DNA from 4 places in the Streptomyces sp. NPDC006368 genome. Region 2 is predicted to be linked to each of the others. Evidence: riboswitches for the same ligand, from Rfam matches in the RefSeq annotation. Region 2 holds a riboswitch; each other region holds the start of a gene.
What was found. Region 2 has a riboswitch for thiamine pyrophosphate ahead of thiO (glycine oxidase ThiO). Riboswitches for the same ligand answer to the same signal wherever they lie in the genome.
Positions count from the first base shown of each region.

Region 1: linked by a shared signal. The riboswitch ahead of ABZZ38_RS09275 (oxygenase MpaB family protein) and the one ahead of thiO (glycine oxidase ThiO) in region 2 are both predicted to bind thiamine pyrophosphate.
Region 3: linked by a shared signal. The riboswitch ahead of ABZZ38_RS21760 (thiamine ABC transporter substrate-binding protein) and the one ahead of thiO (glycine oxidase ThiO) in region 2 are both predicted to bind thiamine pyrophosphate.
Region 4: linked by a shared signal. The riboswitch ahead of thiC (phosphomethylpyrimidine synthase ThiC) and the one ahead of thiO (glycine oxidase ThiO) in region 2 are both predicted to bind thiamine pyrophosphate.

Region 1 is NZ_JBEXQK010000008.1:58,011-65,123, forward strand. It holds gene ABZZ38_RS09260 (hypothetical protein) at 1-743, shown strand, start outside; gene ABZZ38_RS09265 (hypothetical protein) at 730-1,125, shown strand; gene ABZZ38_RS09270 (hypothetical protein) at 1,544-2,149, shown strand; gene ABZZ38_RS09275 (oxygenase MpaB family protein) at 2,944-3,825, opposite strand; TPP riboswitch at 3,973-4,106, opposite strand; gene ABZZ38_RS09280 (RecQ family ATP-dependent DNA helicase) at 4,230-5,909, opposite strand; gene ABZZ38_RS09285 (MFS transporter) at 6,020-7,113, opposite strand, start outside.
Region 2 is NZ_JBEXQK010000007.1:182,485-189,597, forward strand. It holds gene thiS (sulfur carrier protein ThiS) at 1-43, opposite strand, end outside; gene thiO (glycine oxidase ThiO) at 40-1,206, opposite strand; TPP riboswitch at 1,204-1,317, opposite strand; gene ABZZ38_RS08935 (hypothetical protein) at 1,369-1,728, shown strand; gene ABZZ38_RS08940 (FAD-dependent oxidoreductase) at 1,906-3,072, shown strand; gene ABZZ38_RS08945 (Rv2175c family DNA-binding protein) at 3,113-3,478, shown strand; gene thiE (thiamine phosphate synthase) at 3,578-4,231, shown strand; gene metF (methylenetetrahydrofolate reductase [NAD(P)H]) at 4,435-5,349, shown strand; gene ABZZ38_RS08960 (hypothetical protein) at 5,401-6,252, shown strand; gene ABZZ38_RS08965 (NAD(P)/FAD-dependent oxidoreductase) at 6,377-7,113, opposite strand, start outside.
Region 3 is NZ_JBEXQK010000031.1:58,801-65,913, forward strand. It holds gene frr (ribosome recycling factor) at 1-55, shown strand, start outside; gene ABZZ38_RS21750 (phosphatidate cytidylyltransferase) at 55-1,206, shown strand; gene rlmN (23S rRNA (adenine(2503)-C(2))-methyltransferase RlmN) at 1,468-2,580, shown strand; TPP riboswitch at 2,610-2,735, shown strand; gene ABZZ38_RS21760 (thiamine ABC transporter substrate-binding protein) at 2,812-3,906, shown strand; gene ABZZ38_RS21765 (iron ABC transporter permease) at 3,942-5,555, shown strand; gene ABZZ38_RS21770 (ABC transporter ATP-binding protein) at 5,557-6,573, shown strand; gene ABZZ38_RS21775 (HAMP domain-containing sensor histidine kinase) at 6,580-7,113, opposite strand, start outside.
Region 4 is NZ_JBEXQK010000015.1:95,169-102,281, reverse strand. It holds gene ABZZ38_RS14525 (SsgA family sporulation/cell division regulator) at 1-244, shown strand, start outside; gene ABZZ38_RS14520 (YibE/F family protein) at 309-1,643, opposite strand; TPP riboswitch at 1,715-1,849, shown strand; gene thiC (phosphomethylpyrimidine synthase ThiC) at 1,843-3,636, shown strand; gene ABZZ38_RS14510 (hypothetical protein) at 3,746-4,570, opposite strand; gene ABZZ38_RS14505 (metallophosphoesterase) at 4,730-5,806, opposite strand; gene ABZZ38_RS14500 (LacI family DNA-binding transcriptional regulator) at 6,016-7,113, opposite strand, start outside.

The DNA of each region.
Region 1 (7,113 bases), on a different contig from region 2:
AGCTCGTCGTCGACGAGTGCGTCTTCCTGCCCGCCGAAGGACTGCGCCACCGGGAGGACGTGCCGCTCGACCCGGAGGACTTCGAGGAGCACCGCGCCGCGGCCGTCGAGGAGGGCGGCGAGAAGCGCCGCCACTTCCTGCGGATCCGGGTGGGCGGCTGGGACGAGGACATCGTCGTCACCGTCTTCGTCCGGGTGCACACACAGGGCGGGATGCTCATGCTGGAGGTCGCGCCGCATGTGCTGCTCCCCGTGCGGCGCCGGTTCCGGGAGGCCGACGGCGCCCTCAGGCGGTTTTGCGGGGACAACGCCGTCGGCCTCGGGCTGCGCGCCCTGGCGGACGGGCCTCAGAGCCTCGGCACGTCGCTGGCCGCCCTCGCCCGGGGGGTGCGGAACGTCTGGCAGGCACAGACCGCGGGGAACTCCGGCGCGCCGCCCAAGGGGCCCGGGATCGCGGTACGCGAACTGGGCTCGGACCCCGACAGCTCCCTCTTCCAGGCGATGGACGTCGACCGATACCTGAAGACGGTCCAGGACCGGGTGGCACGCGGGGTGCAGCTCGCGCTGTACGAGGCCGGCTGGCAGACGACGGAGTTCGAACGCAAGGCCGTGCACCTCGGCGAGGGGGCGGTCTACATCCAGTCGGTGCACAACAGCGCCGTCGGCATCGGCGACAGGAACACCGTCAGCGCGTCGACCGGCACGGCCGGGGGAGAGAGGGAGGCCAAACGTGACACGTCCTGAGGCGGAGCGCCCCGACAGGGCCGTGCGCATAGGGTCCGTCACCGGCAGCGCCTTCGCGGTCGGCGACCACAACCAGGTCAGTGCGGTCAACGGCGCGTCCGGCGCCGCGCGCGAGGCGGACCTGGCCGAACTTCTGGCGTCCGTACGCGAATTGCGCGCCGATCTGGCGCGGCTCACGGCGGCGGTGACCGAGCGTGAGCCGGTGGCCGTGCTCGACGCGGAACTGGTGTCGGTGGAGGAGGGAATCGCGTCCGGCGACACCATCACGCCCGGCCGGCTCGTCCGGCTGCGCGACGCGCTCGTCTCGGCGGCGCCCGTGGTGGAGCTCCTCGCCTCGGGCGGCGCGGTCGCCACCGCTGTCGCGGCCCTGCTGGGCAGTTGAGGTGGACCCGGCGGCGTGGCCCGTGCGATGGAACGTGGGCACCCAGAGCTGGGAGTACCCGGACGAGGCCTTGCCCGCCGAAGCGGATGACCACGGGGTGGTGGGGGAGGAGAGGGGCCCGTCCGGGACGGCCGGGGCGCCCGAGCGCCTGCCCGGGCTCGGTCCGGAGTCGCCCGGGCTCGGTCCGGAGTCGCCCGGGCTGGGTCCGGAGTCGCCCGGGCTGGGTCCGGAGTCGCCCGGTGCCCGGCCGCGGCACACCGGCCTCAGGCGCCCGTTGACGCCGCCGCCGATTCCCTGGCGGCCCCCCGGGCGATCCCTTTCCGACCACGACCAGGACCAGGACCCCCACCCTGGCCTCGGCTCCGGCCGCGGCTCCGGCTCCGGCCGCGGCGACGGCGCGGAGGGGTGGGCACACCGGTTGCCGTCGCTCGCCGCGGGGCTCGCCGTGGCAGCGGTCCTCGTCGCCGCAGGAGTCCGGTGGGCGGCGGCCGGTGACAGCTCGCCGGGTACGGCGGGCCCGTCCTCCCCGGCCGCGTCCTCGACCGCCTTCCCCACCGCCCCTCCGACCGCGCCGTCCGGTGACTACCGCGTCTCCACCGATGCCGGCGGGCTCAGCGTCGCGGTCCCGCGGGACTGGACGTACCGGCTCAGCGGCAGCTCGCACACCTACCAGGCGCCGGACTACGCCTCGTTCCTGGAGATCACCCCGGTCCCCGGCCCCGCCGATCCGCTGGAGACGGCGCGCGGGTTCTCCCAGGCGGTGAGGTCGGTCTGGTCCGGCTACGTCGAGACGGCACTCGGACCCGTCGGCGACGCCCCGGACGCGGCGGTCGAGGTGGAGTTCGCCCACGACGCCACGGACGGCACCCGGCGGCGCGGCATCTACCGCGTCTTCACGGCCCCGGACACCACCGTGTACGGGGCTCAGGTGGCCGGACCGAGCACCGACTGGCCCCGCCAGCGCGAGATCATGGACACGTTGCTGTCGACCTTCTACCCGTCCGGTGCCGCGCCGACCCCGTGACGCCTCCGCCACCGGCGGGCACCGGGGACCGCGCGGTCAGCGGACGAAGCTGTCGCGGCACAGCGCGGTCACCGACGGGTCGGTCACGCCCCGTGAGGCTTTGCACAGGTCCGCCATGCCGTACGTCGGCCGAGGCCGCGCCGCCGGTGGGCCGGGGCGCGGCCGAACGGGCCGCTTCGAACCCGTCCGTCCCTCGGCGGCCGGGCGCCGCACGGCCTGCCCGCGCGGTGGCTCCACGGTGACCCGCCTGTCCGCCGTGGGGCGTTCGCCGCGTGCCGCGCCGCCGCGACGCACCGGGTCGGTACGGGGCGTGGGGAGCGGACCGGTGGTCGCCAGCTCTTCCCGCGCCGGGGGTTCGGCCGGTGGCCTGCGCACCACGGGGGCCGGAGCCGGATCGCCCGCCGGCGCCGGCCGGTTGGGCCCGGGGGTGGCGGCGGGGGGCACGGACACGCAGCCCGCCGTTCCGAGGAGGAGGGCGAGAGCGAGAGGCAGGAGGAGCGAGCGCATCCGCTCAGCTTCGCGCACGGAGCCGGAGTCCGCCGGGGGCTACCGGCCGGGACCACCGGCACGAGTGACCCGGCTTACGATCATGAGCATGGGGAGAGCGGGGAACACGGATCCGGGCGGGCAGCGACCGTGCATGTGGTGCGGTCGCCCCTTCCTGCCGCGGGGCAGGCGCGGCCTTCGGCTGTACTGCAGCCGCTCGCACAAGTGGCGGCGCCGTCTGTCGGACCTTCTGGAGGTGGTGGGCGGCTCGGTGTGACGCGCCGGGCTCCGCGCGCCTCATCGCCCGGTCAGCCGGGGGCGGCGGGCGGGGGAGGGGTCATGGCCCACCGGATGGCCCTGGTCACGGCGTGGCCGCCCAGCCGCACACAGGTCTTCTCCACGACCGGCACGTGCGGCAGCCCGAGCGGCTCGCGCGCCCACAGCGGGAGCGTGGACACCGCGCTCGCGGCGAGGACGGTGTACGGGGCGCGGGCGATCGGCGGCAGGGGCGGGCGGAGCAGGATGAAACGCGCGGCCTCGCGGGCCTCCGGGGTGGCCCGCAGCTCCGGCCGGTAGGAGGCCAGCCGGTCGGCGAGGTCCGTCCGGTCGCGCGGCGGGTCGAGGACGCCGAGCGCGGACGCCACGCGCGCCATGTCGGCGACGTAGGCGTCGCAGCCGTCGGCGTCGAGAGGGTGCGCGCCGTAGCGTTGATGGGCGCACAGGAAGCTGTCGACCTCCGCGGCGTGCACCCAGCCGAGCAGGTGGGGGTCGGCGGCATGGTAGGGCTCGCCCGTGTCGAGGACACCTTTCACCGTGTCGTGCACGGCCCGGACGCGGTCGACCGCGCGCTGTGCGTCGTCCGCGGCGCCGTAGGTCGTCATGGCGAGGAAGGTGCTGGTGCGCTGGAGGCGCCCCCAGGGGTCGCCACGGTAGCCGGAGTGGGCCGCCACGGCCGCCATGGCCAGCGGGTGCAGGGACTGGAGCAGTAGGGCGCGCACACCGCCGATGAACATCGCGGCGTCGCCGTGGACCGTACGGATCGGTCGGTCCGGTGCGAACCAGCGGGGCCCCGGGGTGCCGTGGATACGGGCGCGGTTGACCGGCCCGGCGGGACCCGCGACATGGGTGAACAGGGTGCTGCCGAGTCGCTCCCGCAGCTCGGCGAGGCCGGGCGCGGACACCACGTTCATGCTTCAAGTATCCGCCCGGGGACCGGCCCGGCCGCAAGGTCCGGGAGGCGGCGGCGGGCGGCCTCGTCCGGCGTGCCGACCGGCCTCGCACATGCGAAAGCCCCGGGGCGCGGGCCCGGGGCTCGTGGTGCACGCGTGTCGTACGGGCGACCTACGAGACGGGCTCCCTTCGCCGGCATGGTCCGGATCAGGTGATGGGGGTCGCCTTCCGGTCCGTGGACCTTCCAGCCTCTCAGCCCGACCGCCGACGTCGGCCCCAGCGGGCATCTCCGCCAGAGTCGGCTACTTCGGTGGGACTCCCTCGCTCGCCCCGCAGGTCTGATATCAGCATAGTCCTCCACAGACCGGATGAAAGGGCTTATACCATGATTTTTTTCATGGATATGGATGGTGAGGGGCGTGGCTCAGCCGGAGGGATCCGTGAGCACGGTGAGCAGTGCCTGGTCGGTGATCGCCGCCAGGGACAGCGTCCGGTACCCCATGGAGTCGAACAGGACGGTGATCCGGTCACCCTCCTGGCTCATGACCATGCCGTCATCCCACTCGCGGTGCCGCACCCGGGTCCCCGGCGGATACGAACCGGCCGCGGGATGTGTCCGTTCGGCGTCACCGTGGACCGGGAGCCCCTCGGCGGCCGAGCCGTCGCGGGAGTCGGACAGGCAGACATCGCAGTGGCCGCACGGGGGTTCGTACGCCTCGCCGAAGTAACCGAGCAGGAAGCGACGCCGGCAGCCCGTCGTCTCCGCGTACGCCCGCACCATCTCCAGCCTCGACCGCTCCAGCCTTCCGCGGGCCTCCGCCGCCTCCGCCGCCCGCGCGGTGGCGTCATCGGCCGTCATGCCCGGGAGGGCGCGCACCTCGCCGGCGTCGTCGGTGCGGGCTGCCCCCGCCTGCTCCAGCAGGTTCGCGGCGGCCGTCACCCGGCGGCGTGACAGGTTCGTCTCCGCGCCGAGCTCGTCCAGCGGCACCGGGCCGTCCTGGTCGTGGAGCCGCTCGGCGACCTCGCCGACCGTCTCCTCGTCGGGCGTACGGGCGGCGAAGAGGCGTTGCAGACCGGTGTCCTGCGGCCGGTAGTGCAGCACCGCGACCGCGGGCCCACCGTCCCGGCCCGCCCGGCCGATCTCCTGGTAGTACGCGTCGAGCGAACCCGTCACGGAGGCATGGAGCACGAACCGCACGTCCTCCTTGTCGATGCCCATGCCGAACGCCGACGTGGCCACGACCACGTCCGCCTCGCCGGTCAGGAAGGCGTCGTGGACCCGGGAGCGCTCGTCGCCCGACAGACCGGCGTGGTAGGCGGCGGCGGACAGGCCCAGCGCGGCGAGTTCGGCCGCGTACTCCTCGGCGTCCCGGCGCGTCGCCGTGTACACGATGCCCGGCTTGGGCTCCGCCGCCGCGCGCTCCACCACCGCACGGCGCTTGTCCCGGTCCTCCAGGAACCGCCGCACCTCCAGCGTGATGTTCGGCCGGTCGAAACCGGCCACGACCGACACGGCGTCCTCCCTCATCCCCAGCCGCCGCACGATCTCCTCACGCACCGGGGGAGCGGCGGTGGCCGTCAGCGCGAGCAGCGTGGGCCGGCCCAGCCGCTCGACGACCGGGGCGAGACGCAGGTAGTCGGGGCGGAAGTCGTGGCCCCAGGCGGCCACGCACTGGGCCTCGTCCACCACGAACAGGGAGGGCGCGGCCTCCGCCAGGCGCTCGACCACCTCGTCCTTCGCGAGCTGCTCCGGCGAGAGGAACAGGTACTCGGCGTCCCCGCGCCGCACCGCCTCCCACGCCGCCTCGGTCTCCCCGGCGCCCTGCGCGGAATTGACCGCCACGGCCTCCGGAACCCGGTGCCGGAGCAGCCCCGCGATCTGGTCGCGCTGGAGGGCGATGAGGGGGGAGACCACGACGGTGGGACCGGGCAGCCGGAGCCCGGCCACCTGGTACACCGCCGACTTCCCGGCGCCGGTCGGCATCACCACGAGGGTGTCGCGGCCGTCCAGCACCGCCCGCATCGCCGTCAGCTGTCCAGGCCGCAGGGTCTCCCACCCGAACACGTCGGTGGCGGTCCGCTCCAGGGGGCTCGCATCGCTCATGACGGCCGACTACCCCGCAACACCCCGCCGACGACTCCTCCGGGGCACGCGGCGGGGCCGAGCCGCGCACCGGCGGCCCGGCCCCCGGCGCTTCCGGCGCCGGGCCTCCGTCAGACCCCGGTGAGTCCGACGGGCGCGCTCGCCGTACGCCGTACGCCGACCGCCGCCAGGAGGGCGCCCAGTACGCACAGCACCCCGGTGACCAGTGCGGCGGTGTGAACGCCGTTCATGAAGGCCTGGCCGCTGCCTTCCACCACCGCGGTCCTCACCTGCGCGGGCAGGTCACCGGAGACCGGCGCCACGCCCATGGTGACCGCGTCCTTCGCCTCGTACAGCCCGTGGGCGAGCGGCGCCGGCACACCGGCGGAGGTCAGTTCGCCGGTCAGCGTGGTGCCGACCCGGCTGCCGATCAGGGAGATCAGCACCGAGGTGCCGAGCGCGCCGCCGACCTGCAGGGACGTGGCCTGCAGACCGCCCGCCACTCCGGCGTCCCTGACCGGGGCGCCGCCGACGATCGCGTCGGAGGACGCGGCCATCACCATGCCCACGCCGAGACCCAGCGCGACGAAGGGCGGCCACATCAGGGCGTACGAGGAGTGCACACCCCAGCCGAGCATCGCGAAGGACGCCCCGGCCTGGAGGACCATGCCGAGCGGCATCGTCAGCCGGGCGCCGTACCGCTCGGTGAGCTTGGCCCCCAGCGGGGAGGCGACCACGGACGCCAGGCTCAGCGGCAGGGTGCGGACGCCGGCCTCGACGGGGGTGAAGCCGCGGACGTTCTGGAGGTACAGCATGACGAAGAAGATCACGCCGAGCAGGGCGAAGAAGTTGACCGCGGTGATGACGGTGCCGATGGTGAGCGCCCGGTTGCGGAACAGGCGCATGGGCAGCAGGGCGTGGCCGATCCGGGTCTCGTACCAGCCGAACACCAGGAGGACCACCAGGCCGGCGGCGAGTGTGCCCAGGGTCGGGCCCGAACTCCAGCCCCAGGTCTCGCCCTTGACGACGCCGAAGACGAGGACCAGGAGGCCGGCGGCCAGCAGGACGACTCCGAGGACGTCGAAGCGGCGGTCACCGGCGGAGTTCTTGCTCTGCGGCAGTACGAGCGCGCTGACGACCAGGGCGATGATGCCGATGGGCGCGTTGATGTAGAAGACGGACTCCCAGGTGACGTGCTCGACCAGCAGGCCGCCGACGATGGGGC
Region 2 (7,113 bases):
GGCCAGCGAGCCGCCGGGCCTCGCCGTTCACGGAGACGTTCATGACACTCCTACCGGGGAGAGGGACGGGAAACGGGCGGGGGCGAAGGCGCGGGCCTCCTGAGGGAGCTCCCCGGTGGTCAGCACCTCGGCCATCACGTCACCCGTGACGGGCGTCAGCAGCACCCCGTTGCGGTAGTGCCCGGTCGCCAGGTGCAGCCCGGGCAGCGCGGTCGGGCCGAGCAGCGGCGCGTTGTCGGGGGAGCCGGGCCGCAGCCCCGCGCGGGTCTCGGTCAGCGGCAGCTCGGTGATGCCCGGCACCAGCTCATGGGCGTCGCGCAGCAGCTCGTACACCCCGCCGGCCGTGACCGTCGTGTCCCAGCCGAGCTCCTCGCTGGTCGCGCCGAGGACGAGCTCGCCGTTCGCGCGCGGCACCAGATAGACGTGGCTGCCGCGCACCACCGCGCGGACCGTCCGCGACAGGAACGGCGCGTACGCGGGAGGCACCGTCAGCCGCAGCACCTGCCCCTTGACCGGCCGCACCGGCGGCAGCACGTCGTCCGGTACGCCGTCGAGCCTGCCGCTCAGGCTCCCCGCCGCCAGCACCACCTGTCCGGCGGCCAGCTCCCCCCCGTCGCGGAGGCCGGCGCCCGCCGCCCGGTGCCGTACCACCAGCAGCCGGTCCGCCCAGGTGCGGTGGAAGTCCACCCCGGCCCGCTCGCACGCGGCGACCAGCGCCGCCGCGAGCCGCCGCGGATCGACCTGGTGGTCGCCGTCCACCCGCAGCCCGCCGCGCACGCCCGGCGCGAGCATGGGCTCCAGACGCCGGCATTCGCGCCCGCTCAGCCACTCGGACTCCAGGCCCGAGCGGCTCTGCAGCGCGTGCAGCTCCCGCAGGTGCGCGCGGTCGTCGGCGTCCAGGGCGACGGCGAGCGTGCCGCACGCGCGGTAGCCGACGTCCGCCCCGCCCGCCGCGTCCTGGAGCTCGGCGACGAAGCCGGGGTAGCGGCGCGCCGACGCCAGGTTGAGGCCGAGGAGGGTCTCCTCGCCGTAGTGGAGCTCGGTGACCGCGGCGAGCATGCCCGCCGCCACCCGGGCGGCCCCGCCGCCCGGCTCGGGATCGACGACGGCGGTGCGCAACCCCCGCTGCGCCGCCCGCCAGGCCGTGACCAGGCCGATGATTCCGCCCCCGATGACGAGGACATCCGGTCTCGTACGTGGATGCATGGGCGTCCAGCCCCTCCCTTCGCCGGCATGACCCGGATCAGGTTCGTACGGTCGGAGGCCGTCCCAGCCTCCCTCTCAGCCCAGTGCGTCCGGGCTCCCGCGAGTGCTCTACGGTGGCCAGACTAACCCCACCCCTCAACTCTCAGTAGGGGAGCCCTCGCAGTGGCCCGCTCGCTCGGCGGCCTCGTCCTCGCTCCCGTCGCCGACCGATCGCCGGGACAGGTCGGTACGCGGACCCGCTTCGCCTACCACGAGCAGGACGGCCGGATCCGGGCGGAGTACGCGGGCGGCGACGTCGTACGCGGACAGCTCGCCGGCACGCGCGCGGGGGACCGGCTCGACTTCCGGTACGTGCAGCTCGAGCGCGACGGAGGGACGGCGTCCGGGCACTGCGTCTCCACGGTGGTGGACCTTCCGGACGGCCGCGTTCGGCTGGAGGAGGCCTGGGAATGGGAGTCGCAGGAGGGGAGCGGCACGAGCGTCGTCGAGCAGCTACTTCCTGACGTCACGTCAGCTACGTAAGGTGATCGGGTGAGCGAGCGTATGAATGCAGACCGGCCGCGTGACGAGGGACTGCCGGGCGAGGCACCCGCGGCGGGAGGTCCCGCGACGGGAGGCCCCGTCGCGGGCGGGGCGGCGGACGGGTCGGCGGCGGACGGGTCGGCGGCCGGGCGGCGTGTCGTCGTCGTCGGCGCGGGGATGGCCGGCGTGCAGACCGCCGTCGCGCTGCGCGAGCAGGGCTTCGCCGGCCCGCTGCTGCTGATCGGCGCCGAGCCGCACCAGCCGTACGACCGGCCACCGCTGTCCAAGGCGGTGCTGCTGGGCACGGCGGAGGGCTCGGCCTTCGAGGTGGACTTCGAGGCCCTCGGCATCGAACTGCGCCTCGGCCTGGAGGTCACCGGACTGCGCCCCGACGCGCACGAGATCGACACCGAGGCCGGCCCCGTGCCCTACGACGTCCTGGTCGTGGCGACGGGCGCCGTGCCCCTCGCGCTGCCCGGCTGCGAGGGCGTCCCCGGCGTCCACCTGCTGCGCACCCTGGACGACGCCGAACGGCTGCGCCCCGTCCTGGTCGACAAGCACGACATCGTGGTCGTCGGCGCCGGCTGGATCGGCGCCGAGTTCACGACGGCCGCGCGCGAGGCGGGGTGCGCGGTGACCGTCGTCGAGGCCGCCGACCGGCCGCTCGCGGGCGCGCTGCCCGCCGAGGCCGCCGCCCCGATGGCCGCCTGGTACGAGGAGAACGGCGCCCAGCTCCTCACGCACGCACGCGTGGCCCGTGTCGAGCCCGGCGAGGTGGCCCTGGAGGACGGCAGGCTGCTGCCGGCCGGGGCCGTGGTCGTCGGCATCGGCGCCCGCCCCGCCACCGACTGGCTCGCCGGTTCGGGCGTCACGCTCGACGAGGCCGGCGCGATCGTCGCCGACGACCATCTGCGCACGTCGGTGCCCGATGTGTACGCCGTCGGGGACTGCGCCTCCTTCCCCTCCGCCCGCTACGGCGAGCGGCTGCTGGTGCACCACTGGGACAACGCCCTCCAGGGGCCGCGCACGGTCGCCGCCGCCATCGTGGGCGAGGTGCCGCGCGCGTACGACCCGGTGCCGTACTTCTGGTCCGAGCAGTTCGGCCGCTTCGTGCAGTACGCCGGCCATCACGCGTCGGCCGACGCGATGGTGTGGCGGGGCGACCCGGCCGGCGCCTCCTGGTCGGTGGTGTGGCTGCGTGACGGTGCCCTGGTGGCGCTGCTGGCGGTCGGCCGGCCGCGTGATCTGGCGCAGGGGCGCAAGCTGATCGAATCGGGCGAGCCGCTCGACCCGGCGCGCGTCGCGGACCCCTCCGTCCCCCTGAAGGCCGCAGCACGGGCGTAGCCGGGTACCGAGTGTCAGTCCGGGATGGCACGCTTGTCCCGTGACCGAGATTGACGCAAAGATCGATGCTCTCGTCCCTGCCTGGCTCCACCTGCCCGACATCGCGGAAATGCTGAATGTCGAGGTGACGCGTGTGCGCCAGCTGGTCAAGGAGGGCCAGCTGATCGCCGTGCGGCGCGGTGAGAACCGGACGCTGCAGGTGCCCGCCGCCTTCATCAAGGACGGCAAGGTCGTCAAGGGTCTCGCGGGGACCCTGACGCTGCTGAAGGACGACGGCTTCACCGACGAAGAGATGCTGGAGTGGCTTTTCACTCCCGACCCGACCCTGCCGGGCACGCCCGTGCAGGCGCTCAGCGAGAATCGCGGCACGGAGGTGAAGCGCCGCGCCCAGGCGCTCGCCGTCTGACGCACTGAACCGACACCGACACCAGGTGGTGTACGGGCCGGGCCGGGCCGTCGTTGCCCGGGCCCGGCCCGCACACCACCGCACCCGGGGGGAACACCCATGTCCACCGCACGCGCGCTCCTGTCCGACGCCCGGCTCTACCTGTGCACGGACGCCCGCAGGCGGCAGGGTGACCTCCCCGCGTTCCTGGACGCCGTGCTCTCCTCGGGCGTGGACATCGTCCAGCTGCGCGACAAGGGCATGGAGGCCGGCGAGGAACTGGAGCACCTGGCGGTGTTCGCGGACGCCTGCCGCCGCCACGGCAAGCTGCTCGCGGTGAACGACCGGGCCGACGTGGCGCACGCCATCGGCTCCGACGTCCTGCACCTGGGCCAGGGCGACCTGCCGGTCCCCGCGGCCCGCGCCATCCTGGGCGAGCGGATCCTGATCGGCCGCTCCACGCACGCCGAGGCGGAGGTGGACGTGGCGGCCGCCGAGCCGGGCGTCGACTACTTCTGCACGGGACCGTGCTGGCCCACGCCCACCAAGCCGGGGCGTTACGCGCCGGGGCTGGACCTCGTGCGGTACGCCGCCTCGCTGGGCCAGGAGCGGCCCTGGTTCGCGATCGGCGGCATCGACGCGGGCAACCTGGACGAGGTATTGGACGCCGGTGCCCGCAGGATCGTCGTCGTACGGGCGATCACCGAGGCCGACGACCCGGCGTCGGCCACCGCCGCCCTGGCCGAGCGGATACGCGAGCGCGCCGCCGCCTGACCGTGTCGGAGCGGCCGGCTGACGCCGTTCCGATCCGCTATATGGCCGCAGGTGTCCGAGGGGTGGGACACCAACCCGGTCCCTGAGCCTTTCGGCGGCGCTGCGAACCGTCAGGTGTCCGAAGGATGGACAACAACCCGGCAAATCGGGCGATTTCCCCTGCTCCGGTTGGGTGACCGCCCCACCCTGGCTAACCTGCCGGTATGGCCCTCGGCACACCCTCCACCAGGACGGATCGCGCCCGCACCGTGCGCGATCTGCTCGCGACCGGCACGACGTACTCCTTCGAGTTCTGGGCGCCCAAGACCGAGAAGGGCGAGCGGAACCTCTGGGACGCGCTGCGCCGGGTCGAGGCGGTGGCCCCCAGCTTCGTCTCCGTGACGTACGGAGCCGGCGGGTCCACCCGCGCCGGGACGGTCAAGGCCACCGAGCAGATCGCCGCCGACAGCACGCTCACCCCCGTCGCGCACCTCACCGCGGTCAACCACACCATCGCCGAGCTGCGCAACATGATCGGCCAGTACGCCGACGCCGACATCCGGAACATCCTCGCCGTCCGGGGCGACCCGCCCGGCGACCCGATGGGCGAGTGGGTCCCGCACCCCCAGGGCGTGCGGTACGCCGCCGACCTCGTCCGGCTGATCAAGGAGTCAGGCGACTTCTGCGTGGGCGTCGCGGCCTTCCCCGAGATGCACCCGCGCTCCACCGACTGGGACGCGGACATCCACCACTTCGTGGACAAGTGCCGGGCCGGCGCCGACTACGCGATCACCCAGATGTTCTTCGATCCGGAGGATTATCTTCGGCTGCGCGACCGGGTCGCGGCCAAGGGCTGCGAGACGCCGATCATCCCCGAGATCATGCCGGTCACCAGCGTCAAGCAGATCGAACGGTTCGCTCAGCTCAGCAACGCCCACTTCCCGCCCGCGCTGAAAGAGCGGATCCTCGCCGTCAAGGACGATCCGGCCGCTGTACGCTCCATTGGTATCGAGTTCGCAACGGAGTTCTGCGCACGTCTGCTCTCGGAGGGTGTCCCCGGGCTGCACTTCATCACGCTCAACAACTCCACCGCGACGCTCGAGATCTACGAAAATCTCGGACTGCACCAGCAGTCCTGACCGGCCGTACCCGCCACGTCCCGGGGCGGCGGCCGAATGAGAGGGGCGGGCATGGGCTGGACGGTCCTCTACATCGCGTTCGGTGTCGTCGCGCTGTGGCTGCTCGGCGAGGTGCTCCTGCAGTACAAGGCGCGGCTGCGCTGGCGGCTGATCGCCTTCGTCGGCTTCCTGGGCGTGGTGGTGGGCGTGTTGCTGCCCTCCGTCGTGGTGATCGTCGTGGGTGCCCTCGCGTTCGCGGTCGGCCAGACGTACGTCACGCTGTCCTTCCGGCGCGGCTTCTCGACCGGCTGGGCGCTCGGCGGCAAACCCGGCGCGAGCCGTCGCCGCAAGGCGCGGTCCGGCGCCGCCGCAGCCGCCGGCCCCACGCTGGAGGTCACGGGCATCGACTACGAGGGGCAGGGGCCCGGGCCCGCGTCATCGCCCGCCGACACCACCTCCGTCTACGAGCCGCAGCCGCTGCCGGACGAGACCGGGCAGTACGGCGTCTACACGGGCCCCACCGGTTACGGCGCCGAGCAGACCGCCCAGGACGACCAGGCCCCTTCGACCGCCTCGTACGACGGCGCCGGCTTCGGGACGTACGCCCAGACGGGGTACGAACAGCAGGACGCGTACACCTACACCGCGCCGTACGACTACGGCACCGGGCACCAGCAGTACGCGGCGTACTCCGACCCGTACATCGGCCCCAGCGCCGAGGCCCCGTCGTACGGCGCGTACGACTACGGCACGGACCGGCAGCAGTACGCCGACCCCAACGCCGGCCAGTACGGCGTCGACACGCCGCCGGGCGGGATCTGGGTGCCGCAGCAGCGCGACGGGGAGCAGCAGGTGCCCCCGCCGCCCCAGGAGCAGCCCTCGCCGTACGGGTACGACCCCAACGACCCGCAGTACCGCTACTGACGACCGGGCAGCGCTCCCGGAGCGGACCGGCGGTCACCGGGAGCCGCGCACGCCGCTCCGAGCAGCCGCGTCACCCGCTCCCCGGAGGCGCCGGACCCGCCCGCCCGCGGCGCCCGGCAAGCCGCTACCGGGAGCCGCGGAAGTCCGCGCCCTCCACGATCAGCCCGGCGACCAGCGCGCCCGACATCCCGGCGTGCGCGAGCCCCCCGCCCGGGTGGGCCCAGCCGCCGGCGAAGTACAGCCCGGGCAGCGGCGCCGGGTTGGCGGCGGGCAGCAGCGCGCCGCCCGCCCCCGCCAGGGCCGGACCGGGCACCTCGTACACGCCCGTCTCGCGGAACGTGTCGGCGGGCGTGCGCACCTGACGCCACAGCAGCCGTTCCCGCAACCCCGGCACGGCCGCTTGCGCCGCCTCCACCATCCGGTCGGCGAAAGCGGCCACCCCCGCCTCCCCGGCGCCGGCCCACAGGGTCTCCGGGGCTCCGTCACCGCCCGCCGACACGGTGGCCGTGACCGTCACCGACTCGTGGTCCTCGTCCGGGCACAGCAGCGCGTCGCCGGGACGCAGCACCGTCACGGTCGGCCGCCCGGGCAGCTGTCCCCGGGCGAGCGCGTCCAGCTCGCCGTCCCGGTCGGCGGAGTGGACCACCGTCCGGTGCACGGCGTCCGAGGGGCGAGCGCCTCGCAGCGCCAGGCACACGGTGACCCGCCCGGTGCGTAGGGCCTGGCGGCGGGGGTGCTCGCCCGGCGCGTCCCGCCCCACCACCCGGTCGCGGTAGAGGGCCGGCACGGGGGCGCCCGCCACCACGTGGTCCGCGTCGACGGGCTCACCGCCGGCGCACTCCACCCCCACGGCCCGGCCGT
Region 3 (7,113 bases), on a different contig from region 2:
CACGCAGGTGGACGAGCTGCTCAAGCACAAGGAAGCCGAGCTCCTCGAGGTCTGATGAACGACTCATCCTGGGGGACCCCGCCGAGAGGCGGTCACTGGGGTCCGCCCGACCAGGGGCTCGTTGCCGGGCACGCCCCGGCGACCCCGGCGGGTCCCGCATACGATGGGCGTGAGGCGCAGCAGACGCGGCCCATGCCCATCGTGCCGGACGTCCGGGACGCCCCGGACGCGCCCGGCGGATACCAGGACGACCACCGTGACCGGGGGACCGCTCCGCTGAGCGGTCCCCCGGTCCGTGACGAGATGCCGCAGGAGCCCATGCCCATCCCGCCGTCGGGAGCACCGCAGCCTCCGGAGCAGCCGGGCCCGCCGAACCGGCCGCAGCAGAAGAAGCGGGCCGGCCGGGACCTGCGGGCCGCCATAGGGGTCGGGGTCGGCCTCGGCGTGGTCATCCTCGCGTCGCTCTTCGTCGTCAAGGCCGTGTTCGTCGGCGTGATCGCGGTCGCGGTCGTCGTCGGACTGTGGGAGCTGACCTCCCGCCTCCAGGAGCGCAAGTCCATCAAGGTGCCGCTCGTGCCGCTCGCGGTCGGCGGCGCGGCGATGGTCGTGGCCGGTTACGTGCGGGGCGCGGAAGGCGCCTGGGTCGCCATGGCGCTCACCGCGCTGGCGGTGCTCGTCTGGCGCATGACCGAACCGCCCGAGGGCTACCTCAGGGACGTCACGGCGGGGCTTTTCGCCGCGTTCTACGTACCGTTCCTGGCGACGTTCGTGGCGCTGATGCTCACCGCGGACGACGGCCCGTGGCGGGTGCTCACCTTCCTCCTCCTGACGGTGGTCAGCGACACCGGCGCGTACGCGGTCGGCTGGCGCTTCGGCACGCACAAGCTGGCGCCGCGCATCAGCCCCGGCAAGACCCGCGAGGGGCTCCTGGGCGCGGTGACCTTCGCGATGGCGGCGGGCGCGCTGTGCATGGAGTTCGCGATCGACGGCGGCACCTGGTGGCAGGGCCTGCTGCTCGGCCTCGCGGTCGCGGCGAGCGCCACGCTCGGCGACCTCGGCGAATCCATGATCAAGCGCGACCTCGGCATCAAGGACATGGGCACGCTGCTCCCGGGCCACGGTGGCATCATGGACCGGCTCGACTCGCTGTTGCCGACGGCGCCGGTGGTGTGGTTGTTGCTGGTGGTCTTTGTCGGAGCGGGGTGACGGAGGGCCACGGTGCCAGGCGGCGGTAGCCGCGGATCGGCTCGGTATGGACCGGCTCGACTCGCTGTCGCCGACGGCGCCGGTGGTGTGGTTGTCGCTGGTGGTCTTCGTCGGAACAGGCTGAATCGGGATCCGGTTACCCTGGAAGGGCTCGTCGCGTCGAGGCGGCGGGCCCTTTCGGCCCCGCGCACCGCGGGGATCATCCGGTGAGGTCTCCCGGCTCAGGACCGCGGCCTCGTCTTTACTGAGGAGTACCAGGTCATGGCACGCCCCGTCCCGGGAGAACTGACATTCGTCGCGCCTCGCGGAGCCACGAAGCCCCCGCGTCACCTCGCCGATCTGACGCCCGCCGAGCGCAAGGAAGCCGTCGCCGCCATCGGCGAGAAGCCGTTCCGCGCCAAGCAGCTGTCCCAGCACTACTTCGCTCGGTACGCCCACGACCCGGCCCAGTGGACCGACATCCCCGCCGCGTCGCGCGAGAAGCTCGCCGCCGAGCTGCTGCCCGACCTGATGAGGGTCGTACGGCACATCTCGTGCGACGACGACACCACCCGCAAGACCCTGTGGCGGCTGCACGACGGCACGCTCGTCGAGTCGGTCCTCATGCGCTACCCGGACCGCGTGACGATGTGCATCTCGTCGCAGGCCGGCTGCGGTATGAACTGCCCCTTCTGCGCCACCGGCCAGGCCGGGCTCGACCGGAACCTGTCGACCGCCGAGATCGTGCACCAGATCGTCGACGGCATGCGGGCCCTGCGCGACGGCGAGGTCCCCGGGGGCCCGGCCCGCCTCTCCAACATCGTCTTCATGGGCATGGGCGAGCCGCTCGCGAACTACAAGCGGGTCGTCGGCGCCATTCGCCGCCTCACCGACCCCGAGCCCGACGGGCTCGGTCTCTCGCAGCGCGGCATCACCGTCTCCACCGTCGGCCTCGTCCCGGCCATGCTGCGCTTCGCCGACGAGGGCTTCAAGTGCCGCCTCGCCGTCTCGCTGCACGCCCCCGACGACGAGCTGCGCGACACCCTCGTCCCCGTCAACACGCGCTGGAAGGTCCGCGAGGTACTGGACGCCGCCTGGGAGTACGCCGAGAAGTCCGGCCGCCGCGTCTCCATCGAGTACGCGCTCATCCGCGACATCAACGACCAGGCCTGGCGCGGTGACCTGCTCGGCCGCCTCCTCAAGGGCAAGCGGGTACACGTCAACCTGATCCCGCTCAACCCGACCCCCGGGTCGAAGTGGACCGCGTCGCGCCCCGAGGACGAGAAGGCGTTCGTCGAGGCCATCGCCGCCCACGGCGTGCCCGTCACCGTCCGCGACACGCGCGGTCAGGAGATCGACGGCGCCTGTGGACAGCTCGCGGCGGCAGAGCGCTGACCTTGTAGTCTGGGCTCGAACACATCTGCATATTCCGACAGGGGAGCGCCACAGCGCTGAGAGTGCGGCACACGCTTGGGAACAAGCACGGCGGCTGCAGACCCTCTGAACCTCGCCCAGGTCATTCTGGGTAGGAAGTTCGGTCGTTACTCGAGCTGTTGCGCCCTGCCCACCCGCCCGACGGGTGGGCAGGGCCGCGTCTCTTCCTGGTCATACCCAGGAGGAATCTCAGTGAGCACCACCAAGAAGATCGCGGTCGGCACGCTGGCCGCCGCGCTGGGCGTCACCACGCTCACCGGCTGCGGCGGCGACTCGGACAAGGCGTCCGGCGACGGCGGTACGAAGTCGAAGACCGTGACCCTCGTCAGCCACGACTCCTTCAACGCCTCCCCGGCCGTCCTGAAGGAGTTCACCAAGCAGACCGGCTACACCGTCAAGGTCCTCAAGAGCGGCGACGCCGGCGAGGCCGTCAACAAGGCCGTCCTCACCAAGGGCGCCCCGCAGGGCGACGTCTTCTTCGGCGTCGACAACACCCTGCTCTCCCGCGCGCTCGACAACGGGCTCTTCGAACCGTACGAGGCGAAGGGCCTGGACCAGGTCCAGGACGCCGTGCAGCTCGACAAGGACAAGCACCGCGTCACCCCCGTGGACAGCGGCGACATCTGCGTCAACTACGACAAGAAGTACTTCGCCGACAAGAAGCTCGCGCCGCCGCAGACCTTCGACGACCTCGCCGAGCCCGCCTACAAGGACCTTCTCGTCGTCGAGAACCCGGAGCGGTCCTCGCCCGGCCTCGGCTTCCTGCTCGGTACGGCGGCCCAGTACGGCGACGGGGGCTGGCAGGACTACTGGAAGAAGCTGAAGGCCAACGGCGTCAAGGTCGTCGACAGCTGGGAGCTCGCCTACAACCAGGAGTTCTCCGGCTCCGCCGGCGGCAAGAAGGCCAAGGGCGACCGGCCGCTCGTCGTCTCCTACGCCTCCAGCCCGCCCGTCGAGGTGCTGTACGCCGACCCGCGGCCGGCCGAGGCGCCGACCGGGGTCTCCACCGGCACCTGCTTCCGGCAGACCGAGTTCGCCGGCCTGCTCACCGGCGCGAAGAACCCCGACGGCGGCAAGGCCCTCATCGACTTCCTGATCAGCGAGAAGTTCCAGGAGGACATGCCGCTGCAGATGTTCGTGAACCCGGTGATCAAGAACGCGACGCTGCCGGAGCTGTTCACCCGGCACGGCGCGACGGTCGACAAGCCGCACACCGTGGCCCCCGAGAAGATCGCCGAGAACCGTGACCAGTGGATCCAGTCGTGGTCCTCGCTCGTCCTGAAGTAAAGGACGTCAAGGGCGGGGCGCTGCGGGCGGGGCTCATGGCCCTGCCCGTGGTGTTCTTCGCCGTCTTCTTCGCCTACCCCGTCGCCGCGATCGTCGGGCGCGGCCTGAGGACGGACGGCGTTTGGCGGTTCGGGCGGCTCGGCGAGGTGCTGAGCCGCCCGGACATCCTGGACGTGCTGTGGTTCACCACCTGGCAGGCGTGCGCCTCGACGGCGCTGACCCTGCTGGTCGCGCTGCCCGGCGCGTACGTCCTCGCCCGCCTCGACTTCCCCGGCAAGCAGGTGCTGCGGGCCGTCGTCACCGTGCCGTTCGTGCTGCCGACCGTCGTCGTCGGAACCGCCTTCCTCGCGCTCGTCGGGCGCGGCGGGCTGCTCGACGAGCTGTGGGGCGTACGGCTGGACACCACCGTGTGGGCGATCCTCCTGGCCCACGTCTTCTTCAACTACGCCGTCGTCGTCCGCACGGTCGGCGGCCTGTGGGCGCAGCTCGACCCGCGGCAGGAGGAGGCGGCGCGGGTGCTGGGCGCCTCCCGGCTCGGGGCGTGGCGGCGCGTCACGCTGCCCGCGCTCGCCCCCGCCGTGGCCGCCGCCGCGCTGATGGTCTTCCTCTTCACGTACACCTCCTTCGGCATCGTCCAGATCCTCGGCGGGCCCGCGTACGCCACGCTGGAGGCGGAGATCTACCGGCAGACCGCGCAGCTGCTCGACCTGCCCACGGCGGCGGTGCTGACCCTGGTGCAGTTCGTGGCGGTGGGCGCGATCCTCGCGGTGCACACGCGGACGGTACGCGGACGGGAGACCGCGCTGAGGCTCGTGGACGCGGCGGGCACCGCCCGCAGGCCCCGGGGGGCCGGGCAGTGGGCGCTGCTCGGCGCCGTGCTGCTCACTGTGGCGCTGCTGCTCCTGCTGCCACTGGCGGTCCTCGTCGCACGGTCCTTCGGCGGGCCGGACGGGCTCACGTACTACCGGGCGCTCCAGGACGCCGGCGCGGGTGGCGGGACCTTCCTCGTACCGCCGGTGGAGGCCATCGGCAACTCGCTCCGGTACGCGCTCGCCGCGACCGCCATCGCGCTCGTGATCGGCGGGCTGGCGGCGGCCGCGGTGACCCGGCGGCGGGCCGGGCGGCTCGTACGCGGCTTCGACGCGCTGCTGATGCTGCCGCTGGGCGTGTCCGCCGTCACCGTCGGCTTCGGCTTCCTCATCACGCTGGACGAGCCGCCGCTGGATCTGCGCTCGTCGTGGATCCTGGTGCCGCTCGCCCAGGCGCTGGTCGGCGTCCCCTTCGTCGTACGGACCATGCTGCCCGTGCTGCGCGCGGTGGACGCGCGGCTGCGTGAGGCGGCGTCGGTGCTCGGCGCGTCGCCGTGGCGCGTGTGGCGCGAGGTGGACCTGCCGCTGGTGCGACGGGCGCTGCTGGTGGCCGCCGGGTTCGCCTTCGCCGTGTCCCTGGGGGAGTTCGGCGCCACCGTGTTCATCGCCCGGCCCGACAACCCGACGCTGCCGGTGGCCGTGGCGCGGCTCCTCGGCCGGCCCGGCGAGCTCAACTACGGCCAGGCCATGGCCCTGTCGACCATCCTGATGGTGGTGTGCGCGGTGGCGCTGCTGCTGCTCGAACGCATCCGTCCGACCGAACGCTCCGGAGAGTTCTGACATGCTGCGTCTTGACGGCGTGACCGTACGGTTCGGATCGCGCACCGCGCTCGACGCGGTGTCGCTGGACGTCGCCGACCACGAGATCGTGTGCGTGCTCGGCCCGAGCGGCAGCGGCAAGTCGACCCTGCTGCGGGTCGTCGCGGGTCTTGAGCCGGTGGACGCCGGGCGGGTGCTGCTCGGCGGCGCCGACCAGGCGGGCGTGCCCGTGCACCGGCGCGGCGTGGGGCTGATGTTCCAGGACCACCAGCTGTTCCCACAGCGGGACGTGGGCGGCAACGTCGCGTTCGGGCTGCGCATGCGGGGCGAGTCGCGGCGGGAACAGGCCGACCGGGTGCGGGAGTTGCTGGATCTCGTCGGGTTGCCGGGCGCCGAACGGCGCTCCGTGGCCGCCCTCTCCGGCGGTGAGCAGCAGCGCGTCGCCCTGGCCCGCGCGCTCGCCCCCAGCCCCCGGCTGCTCATGCTCGACGAGCCGCTCGGCCAGCTCGACCGGGGGCTGCGCGAACGGCTCGTGGGTGAACTGCGGCATCTGTTCGCACGGCTCGGTACGACGGTGCTCGCCGTCACGCACGACCAGGGCGAGGCGTTCGCGCTGGCCGACCGGGTCGTGGTCATGCGGGACGGGCGCGTCGAGCAGAGCGGCACCCCGCTGGACGTGTGGCAGCGACCGTCCTCCGAGTTCGTCGCCCGTTTCCTCGGCTTCGACAACGTGGCCGAGGCGACGGTGAGCGGCGACGCCGCCGCCACCGCGTGGGGCGAGGTCCCGGTACCCACCGGTACGCCGCAGGGCGCCGCGCGGCTGCTGGTGCGGCCCGCCGGGGTTCGGCTCGGAGACCCGGCCGAGGGGCTGCGGTGCACGGTCGACGGGCGTACGTTCCGGGGCCACCACGTCGCGGTACGGCTCCGCCCGGACGCCGGCCCGCTCCTGGAGGCGGAGTGCGCGCTGCGCGACGCGCCGGAGGAGGGGGCGGTGGTCGGGGTGACGTTCGCGGCCCACGAGGTGGTGGTGCTGGACTGACGGGCGTCAGCCCCCGGGAGGCTCGTCGGGCACGTTGCGCCGCGCGTCGTCCCGTACCGACGCCGACAGGTCCAGTACGGCGCAGGCACCGCCGCCTTCCGGGTTCGTGAACGTCAGCCGGGCGCCCAGCACCCGCGCCTGACCGGCGGCGATCGTCATTCCGAGGCCGAGCCCGGTGCCGACCGCGCCGGTCTGGAAGCGCCGGGGCCCGTGCGCCAGCAGGTGCTCGGGGAAGCCGGCGCCCCGGTCGCGGACCCGGACCGCGCCGCCCTCGACCTCCACCACGACCGGCGCGGAGCCGTGCCGCAGGGCGTTGCTGACCAGGTTCGCGAGGACCCGCTCCACCCGCCGCGCGTCGGTCTCCACCAGCGCGTCGGCAACGATGTCAAGGCGTACGTCCTGGCCCGTCTCGGCCGCCCGGATCGCACGCCGGGCGAGGCCCCCCAGCTCCACCAGCCGTACGTCGGCCTCCTCGCCGCCGTTGTCGAGGCGGGCGACCTCAAGGACGTCCTCCATCAAATCCCGCATCCGCGCGACCCG
Region 4 (7,113 bases), on a different contig from region 2:
GCCCAGCGGCGACGGTGATGTGCACATCGCGCCGACCGGCCCCGAGGACCTGTCGGACGTCAGCATCCGCCTCCAGGTCGGCAGCGACCGGGCGCAGTTCCGGGCGAGCGCGCCGCCTCTGGTGGCGTTCCTCGACCGGACCGACAAGCTGGTGCCGCTGGGGCAGGAGTGCTCGCTCGGTGACTTCGAGCACCACTTGGAGGAGGCGCTCGGCCGGATCCTCGCCGAGGAGAACGCCGGCTGAACGACCGGCATCCCACGGATCCGCCGCCGGGTCCCGGCCGCGCGCGGGGGGCGGGGACGGGCCCTTACTTCCGGCGCCGCCTTCCCCGCCCGCCGCGTACCGCCGGGCCCGCGGCGGCGGGGCCCGGCCGGTCGGCGGAGACCACGAGGGCGGCCAGCGCGGTCGTGACCGGCACCGAGGCGACGAGCCCGATCGAACCGACCAGCGTGCGGACGATCTCCTCCGCCACGAGCTCGCTGTTGGCCACCGTCCCCACGCTGCTCTGCGCGATCGAGAAGAGCAGCAGCAGCGGAAGCGCCGCACCCGCGTACGCCAGCACCAGCGTGTTGACCACCGAGGCGATGTGGTCGCGGCCGATGCGGATACCGGCCCGGTACAGCGCTCGGGGGCCCATCTTCGGGTCCGCCTGGTGGAGCTCCCATACGGCCGAGGTCTGGGTGACCGTCACATCGTCCAGCACGCCGAGCGAGCCGATGATGACACCGGCGAGGAGCAGACCGGACATGTCGATGTTCGGGTAAAGACCGTGGATGAGGCCCGTGTTGTCGTCGGTGTTGCCGGAGAGTGACGCCCAGCCGATGAAGAGTGAGCCCAGCAGCCCGATCAGCAGCAGCGAGATCAGCGTGCCCAGCACCGCCACCGAGGTGCGGGCGGTCAGCCCGTGGCAGCTGTAGAGCGCGATCAGCATGATGGCGCTCGACCCCACCACCGCCACGACCAGCGGATTCGATCCCTGCAGGATGGCCGGCAGGATGAAGAGGGTCAGTACGGCGAAACTCACCGCGAGCGCGACGAGCGCCATCACCCCGCGCATCCGGCCGACGGCCACCACCGCCAGCGCGAAGATCGCGGCGAGCAGCGCCATCGGCACCTTGCGGATCACATCGGTGACGGAGTATTGCAGGTCACGCGGTGCGTCAGGGGCATACGCCACCACCACGCCCTGCCCCTCGTCCAGTTGACGGGGCGCGTCGGGCTGCACGATCTCGGTGAACCTGCGGCCCTTGTCCTGGCCCGTGGTGACCTCGACCGTCGCCTTCTCGCACTGGCCCTGCTGCGCGTTGACCGCCTCGCGCCCCTCGGGTGTCGTCGTGTCGCCGGTCGGCGGGACCTGCGCGGCGTTGACGTCCTTGCAGTCCACCTTCTCGACGCGGACGACCTCGCCCTGCTCGGTCTGCCGGTCGAAGCCGACACCGGTGCGCTCGTGCTCCGGTGCGCCGCCCGGCCAGAGCACGGCGAGACCGACCACCACCGCCGTGGCGAAGGGGATCAGCACGGCGGCGATGACCTTGCGCAGGTGCTGGGAGACGGGCGCGGCAGGGCCGTGGCTGTGCGCGTGACCGTGCGTCTGTCCGTGTGCCTGTCCGCTGGGCTCGGGGGTCTCATGTGGGGAAGTCACGGACCGATCATCGCAAGAACGGTGGGGGCCCTCTGTTCAGCGTGGCCGCAAGGACGCTAGCGTGGTGGCACCTTTGTACACGCGGGAGCTCGGAGCACCGGGCTGAGAGGGCGCTGACCTCCGTACGAGACGTACGGAAACGGCTGCGTCGACCGCCGAACCTGTTACCGGGTAATGCCGGCGTAGGGAGTAGGTCACGATGACCGTTCAGGACGCACGCACGCCTGCCTCGAACCAGAACGACGACGAGGCCGGGAAGTCCATCGGATGGCACAAGGGGTACATCGAGGGCTCACGCCCCGACCTCCGTGTGCCGGTCCGCAAGGTGCACCTCACCAACGGCAAGGACGTGACGCTGTACGACACGTCAGGGCCGTACACCGATCCGCATGTCGAGACGGACGTACGCCGCGGCCTGCCGCCGCTGCGCGAGAACTGGATCATCGGGCGGGGTGACACCGAGGAGTACGCCGGCCGTCCGGTTCGCCCCGAGGATGACGGGGTCAAGCACACCTCGCCGCGCGGGGGCCTGCGGAACCTCGACGCCGTCTTCCCCGGCCGGCCGCGCCAGCCGCGCCGTGGCCGCGACGGCCAGGCGGTGACGCAGCTCGCGTACGCGCGCCGCGGCGAGATCACCCCGGAGATGGAGTACGTCGCGCTCCGCGAGAACGTCTCCCCCGAGGTGGTGCGCGAGGAGATCGCGGCCGGCCGCGCCGTACTCCCGGCCAATGTGAACCACCCGGAGATCGAGCCGATGATCATCGGCAAGCGGTTCCTGGTGAAGGTCAACGCCAACATCGGCAACTCCGCCGTCACCTCCTCCATCGAGGAGGAGGTGGAGAAGATGACGTGGGCGACCCGCTGGGGCGCCGACACGGTCATGGACCTTTCCACCGGCCGCAACATCCACACCACCCGTGAGTGGGTGCTGCGCAACTCTCCCGTGCCGATCGGCACCGTGCCGCTCTACCAGGCGCTGGAGAAGGTCGACGGCAAGGCCGAGGAGCTGACCTGGGAGATCTACAAGGACACGGTCATCGAACAGGCCGAGCAGGGCGTCGACTACATGACGGTCCACGCGGGCGTGCTGCTGCGGTACGTGCCGCTGACCGCGCGTCGCAAGACCGGCATCGTCTCGCGCGGCGGCTCGATCATGGCCGCGTGGTGCCTGGCGCACCACAAGGAGTCGTTCCTGTACGAGAACTTCGAGGAGCTCTGCGAGATCCTCGCCGCGTACGACGTGACGTACTCCCTGGGTGACGGTCTGCGCCCCGGCTCCATCGCGGACGCCAACGACGAGGCGCAGTTCGCGGAGCTGCGCACGCTCGGTGAGCTGAACCGGATCGCCAAGCGGCACAACGTCCAGACGATGATCGAAGGCCCGGGCCACGTCCCGATGCACAAGATCAAGGAGAACATCGACCTGCAGCAGGAGATCTGCGAGGAGGCGCCGTTCTACACGCTCGGCCCGCTGACCACGGATGTGGCCCCGGCCTATGACCACATCACCTCCGGTATCGGCGCCGCGATGATCGCGTGGTGGGGCACCGCCATGCTCTGTTACGTCACGCCCAAGGAACACCTCGGCCTGCCCAACAAGGACGATGTGAAGACCGGCGTCATCACCTACAAGATCGCCGCGCACGCGGCCGACCTGGCCAAGGGGCACCCCGGGGCACAGGAGTGGGACGACGCGCTGTCGGACGCCCGGTTCGAATTCCGGTGGGAGGACCAGTTCAACCTGGCCCTCGACCCGGACACCGCCCGGGAGTACCACGATGAGACGCTGCCTGCCGAACCGGCCAAGACCGCGCACTTCTGCTCCATGTGCGGTCCGAAGTTCTGCTCGATGAAGATCAGCAGGAGCATCACGGAGCAGTTCGGCGGCGACCAGCCGGCGGGCACGGACTCGGAGATCGCGGAAGGGATGCTCCAGAAGTCCAAGGAGTTCGCGGCGTCCGGCAACAGGGTGTACCTCCCGATGGCCGACTGATCCGATCGGGCGCGTCGGCTGCGGTACTCCGCGTGAACGGATGTTTCACGTGAAACACCGACAGCCGACCGCGCCCCACGGCGCGTCGGTATGCCGGTGCGCCGGGAGATCAGTCCGGCTGGTGACCCGGTCCGCCGAAGTCCGGACTGGTGAAGTCGGGGCTGGTGAACGTGGGGCGGGCGGCTGCGCCGCCCTCGCTCGGGCTGGAGAAGTCCGGGCCGCTGTAACCGACCTTCGGCATCCGTCCGACCGGGCGCGGAGGAGCCCCGGAGGCAGGATCGGCACTGGGATCGGCCAGGGCGTCACGCAGGAAGGGCATGATGCCCCGTTCCAGGAGGGCGTGGCGCCACGCCTCTCTCGCCCGGGCGATCTCGTCGGGAAGCTCGCCGCCCGGTTCGTCGGCGGACACCTGGGTGGAGCTGTTGCGTAGCGCCGTGATGAGCAGGCCGATCGCGGCGACCAGGATGCCCAGGGCCGTGACCGCGGCGAAGAACCAGCCCGCGGCGAGCAGCGGATCCGCGAAGGACGGCGCCGGATCGAGCACTTTGAGCAGATATCCGACGAGCAGGAAGATGACCGCTGCGGTGCCGGCCAGCACGGGCGCCAGTACGGTCACCACGACCCCGAGACCGGCACCCGGGCCGGTCGCCGTTCCGTCATCGGAAGCGGACAGTACGGAATCGATGGCGGACAGACGCGAGGGCGTACGCGACTCCTCGCGCACCTGTACGAAGTGGTCGTACTCGGTGGCGGCGGCAGCGGTGATGATCGCCGTCGCGTTCAGTGCCATGGTGCGCAGTTGCTCGGCGTTGAGCCGCTGTCCGATCCCGGCGAGTTCCGGACGTTCGTGCGCATTGCGCAGTGCGTCGTCGAGGAGGCGCTCGTATTCGGAACGGTCCTCGGTCAGCAGGTGCGGAGCGCTTTTCATGTGCATCCCCCGATACTCCGTAGGGCCTGTTTGCCCGCGTGGAACGGGCAGTTGGGCGGAAACGGAGGAGAGCCTGCTACGGATAAGCCGATGGTAGAGCCGTTACGGCGGGGGGTGACAGAGGATTTCCGGAAATCGCCTGGCCCGGCTGCGCTGCGTGACGTCTCAGCCGCGCAAGGGGAGTTGGACGACCAGCAGCTTTCCGGCCATGGTGACACCGCCGTCCATGGCGATGGCGAGCCCGTCCGCGTACACATGCGGCCCTTCGACCGACGGGCCGGTGCCGTCCTCGCCGTCCTCCGAGCCGACCTCGCCCAGCAGGTAGGGGATCGGGCTGTGGCCGTGCACGACGCGCTGCCCGCCGTAGGCCGCCAGCAGCTCCCGCACGGCCGTGGGGCCGCCCTCGTCCCGGAAGGCGAAGCGCTTGGTGAGCTTGCGGAACAGGTCCCAGCACTCGTCGGCGTCGTTGCGGGTCAGGATCTCGTGGACGGTGTCGTTGACGTCCTCGATGGTGGAGCCGTACTCCAGGTAGGCGGTGGTGTCGGAGTGCAGCAGCAGGTGCCCGTCCTCCTCGACGACCGCGTCCAGCCGGGACATCCACTGGAGGTGGACGTCCTGGAGACGGTCCATGTCGCTCTTCTGGCCGCCGTTGAGCAGCCAGGCCGCCTGGAACGTGGCGGTGCCGGCACCGGAGTTCACCGGTGTGTCGCCGAACCGCTTGGCGCCGAACAGCAGCAGCTCGTGGTTGCCCATGAGGGCCTTGCAGTAGCCGCCCGCCGCCGCGGCCTCGGCGGAGAGCCGCATGACGAGGTCGATGACGCCGATTCCGTCCGGACCCCGGTCGGTGAAGTCGCCGAGGAACCACAGCCGGGCGTTGCCCGCGGCCCAGTGGCCATCGCCGTCGATCAGACCCTGCTGGTGCAGGGCGGCGAGGAGCTCGTCGAGATACCCGTGGACGTCGCCGACCACGTACAGCGGACCTGGGCCGCTCTCGGCGGCGGGCGCGGGGGCGGCCACCGGAGCCGTCTCCGGGTCCATGGACACCTGCACGGTGTCACCACGGTTGATCACCGGAAGGTCCCGCTCGGTGGGCGTGTACCCCTCCGGGAACTCGCCCTCGGGAAAAGCCTGGCCCGGGGGTGTGGCGTCACCCTGCACCGGCACCTGGGCGTACGGCGGTACGCGGAAGTCGCGCAACGTCGCCGTCCGCACCACGGGTCCTTGACCGGCCCCCTGAGTCATCGACCCCTCCACCACCGTCGCGACGCCCTACACCTGGCGGACCGGCCTGGTCGGGGCGGCCCGCGGTGTCGTCCGCCCATCATAGGAATGAGGCCCCAGCTGTGTGACGCACCAGGGGTGGTGAATCCGGGTGTGGTCCCGGGTTCACCGGTTGTTTTGCCCCAATTGGCAATGTCTGCCCCTGGTCGTCACCCCGGGCTGTTGTCGGTTCATTCCTGGGAGGGTGACCTGGGAGGGCTGACGGTGGTGCGTGTGGAGCGCCGCTGGGAGGACGTCCGGACGATGAGCTCGGTCGGTATGACCTGTTCGACCGGCCGGTCGCCGTCGACGCCCTCGATCGCGTCGATGAGCAACTGGACGACCGCGGTGCCGATCCGGCGCGGCTGGAGGGAGAGCGTCGTGACGGGCGGCTCGGTGGCGGCGTACACCGTCGACTCGCTGCAGCAGACCAGCAACAGGTCGTCCGGGACGCGCAGCCCGTACCGCCGGGCCGCCGCGAGCAGGTCGGTGCCGTTGGGGTCGAAGAGACCGTAGACGGCGTCGGGGCGGTCCGGGCGGGCCAGCAGCCGGTCGGCGGCGACGGCCCCGGCGCACGGGTCATGGGCCGGGTACGCCTCGTAGACCGGGTCCTGTCCGACACGCTCGCACCAGGTGAGGTACGCGGTGGTGGACAGGCGGGTGTACGTATCGGTGCTGGTGCCGGTGAGCAGGCCGATCCGGCGGGCGCCGGCGGCGGCGAGATGGTCGAGCAGATCGAGAACGGCGGCTTCGTGGTCGTTGTCGACCCAGGCGGTGACCGGGAGGGTGCCGGCGGGGCGGCCGTCGGAGACGACGGGCAGGCCCTGGCGGACGAGCTCGGTGACGACCGGATCGTGGTCGGAGGGGTCGATGACGACGGTGCCGTCGAGGGCGACGTTGGACCAGACGTCATGGCGTGAGGTGGCGGGCAGGATGACCAGGGCGTAGCCGCGGGCGAGCGCGGCGGAGGTGGCGGCCCTGGCCATCTCGGCGAAGTACGGGAATTCGGTGAAGGTGAAAGGTTCATCCCCGTAGGTCGTCACGGTCAGGCCGATGAGGCCGGACTTGCCGGTACGGAGCGTGCGGGCCGCGGCGGACGGGCGGTAGCCCAGCCGGTCGGCGACCTCGCGGACATGGCGGCGGGTGGCGTCCGGGAGCCGGCCCTTGCCGTTGAGCGCGTCGGAGACAGTCGTGATGGATACCCCGGCTGCGGCGGCCACGTCCCGGATGCCCGCTCGACCTTGCCGGCTTCCCCGGGTCTGTGCCCGGCTCACCTGGTGCTTCCCTGC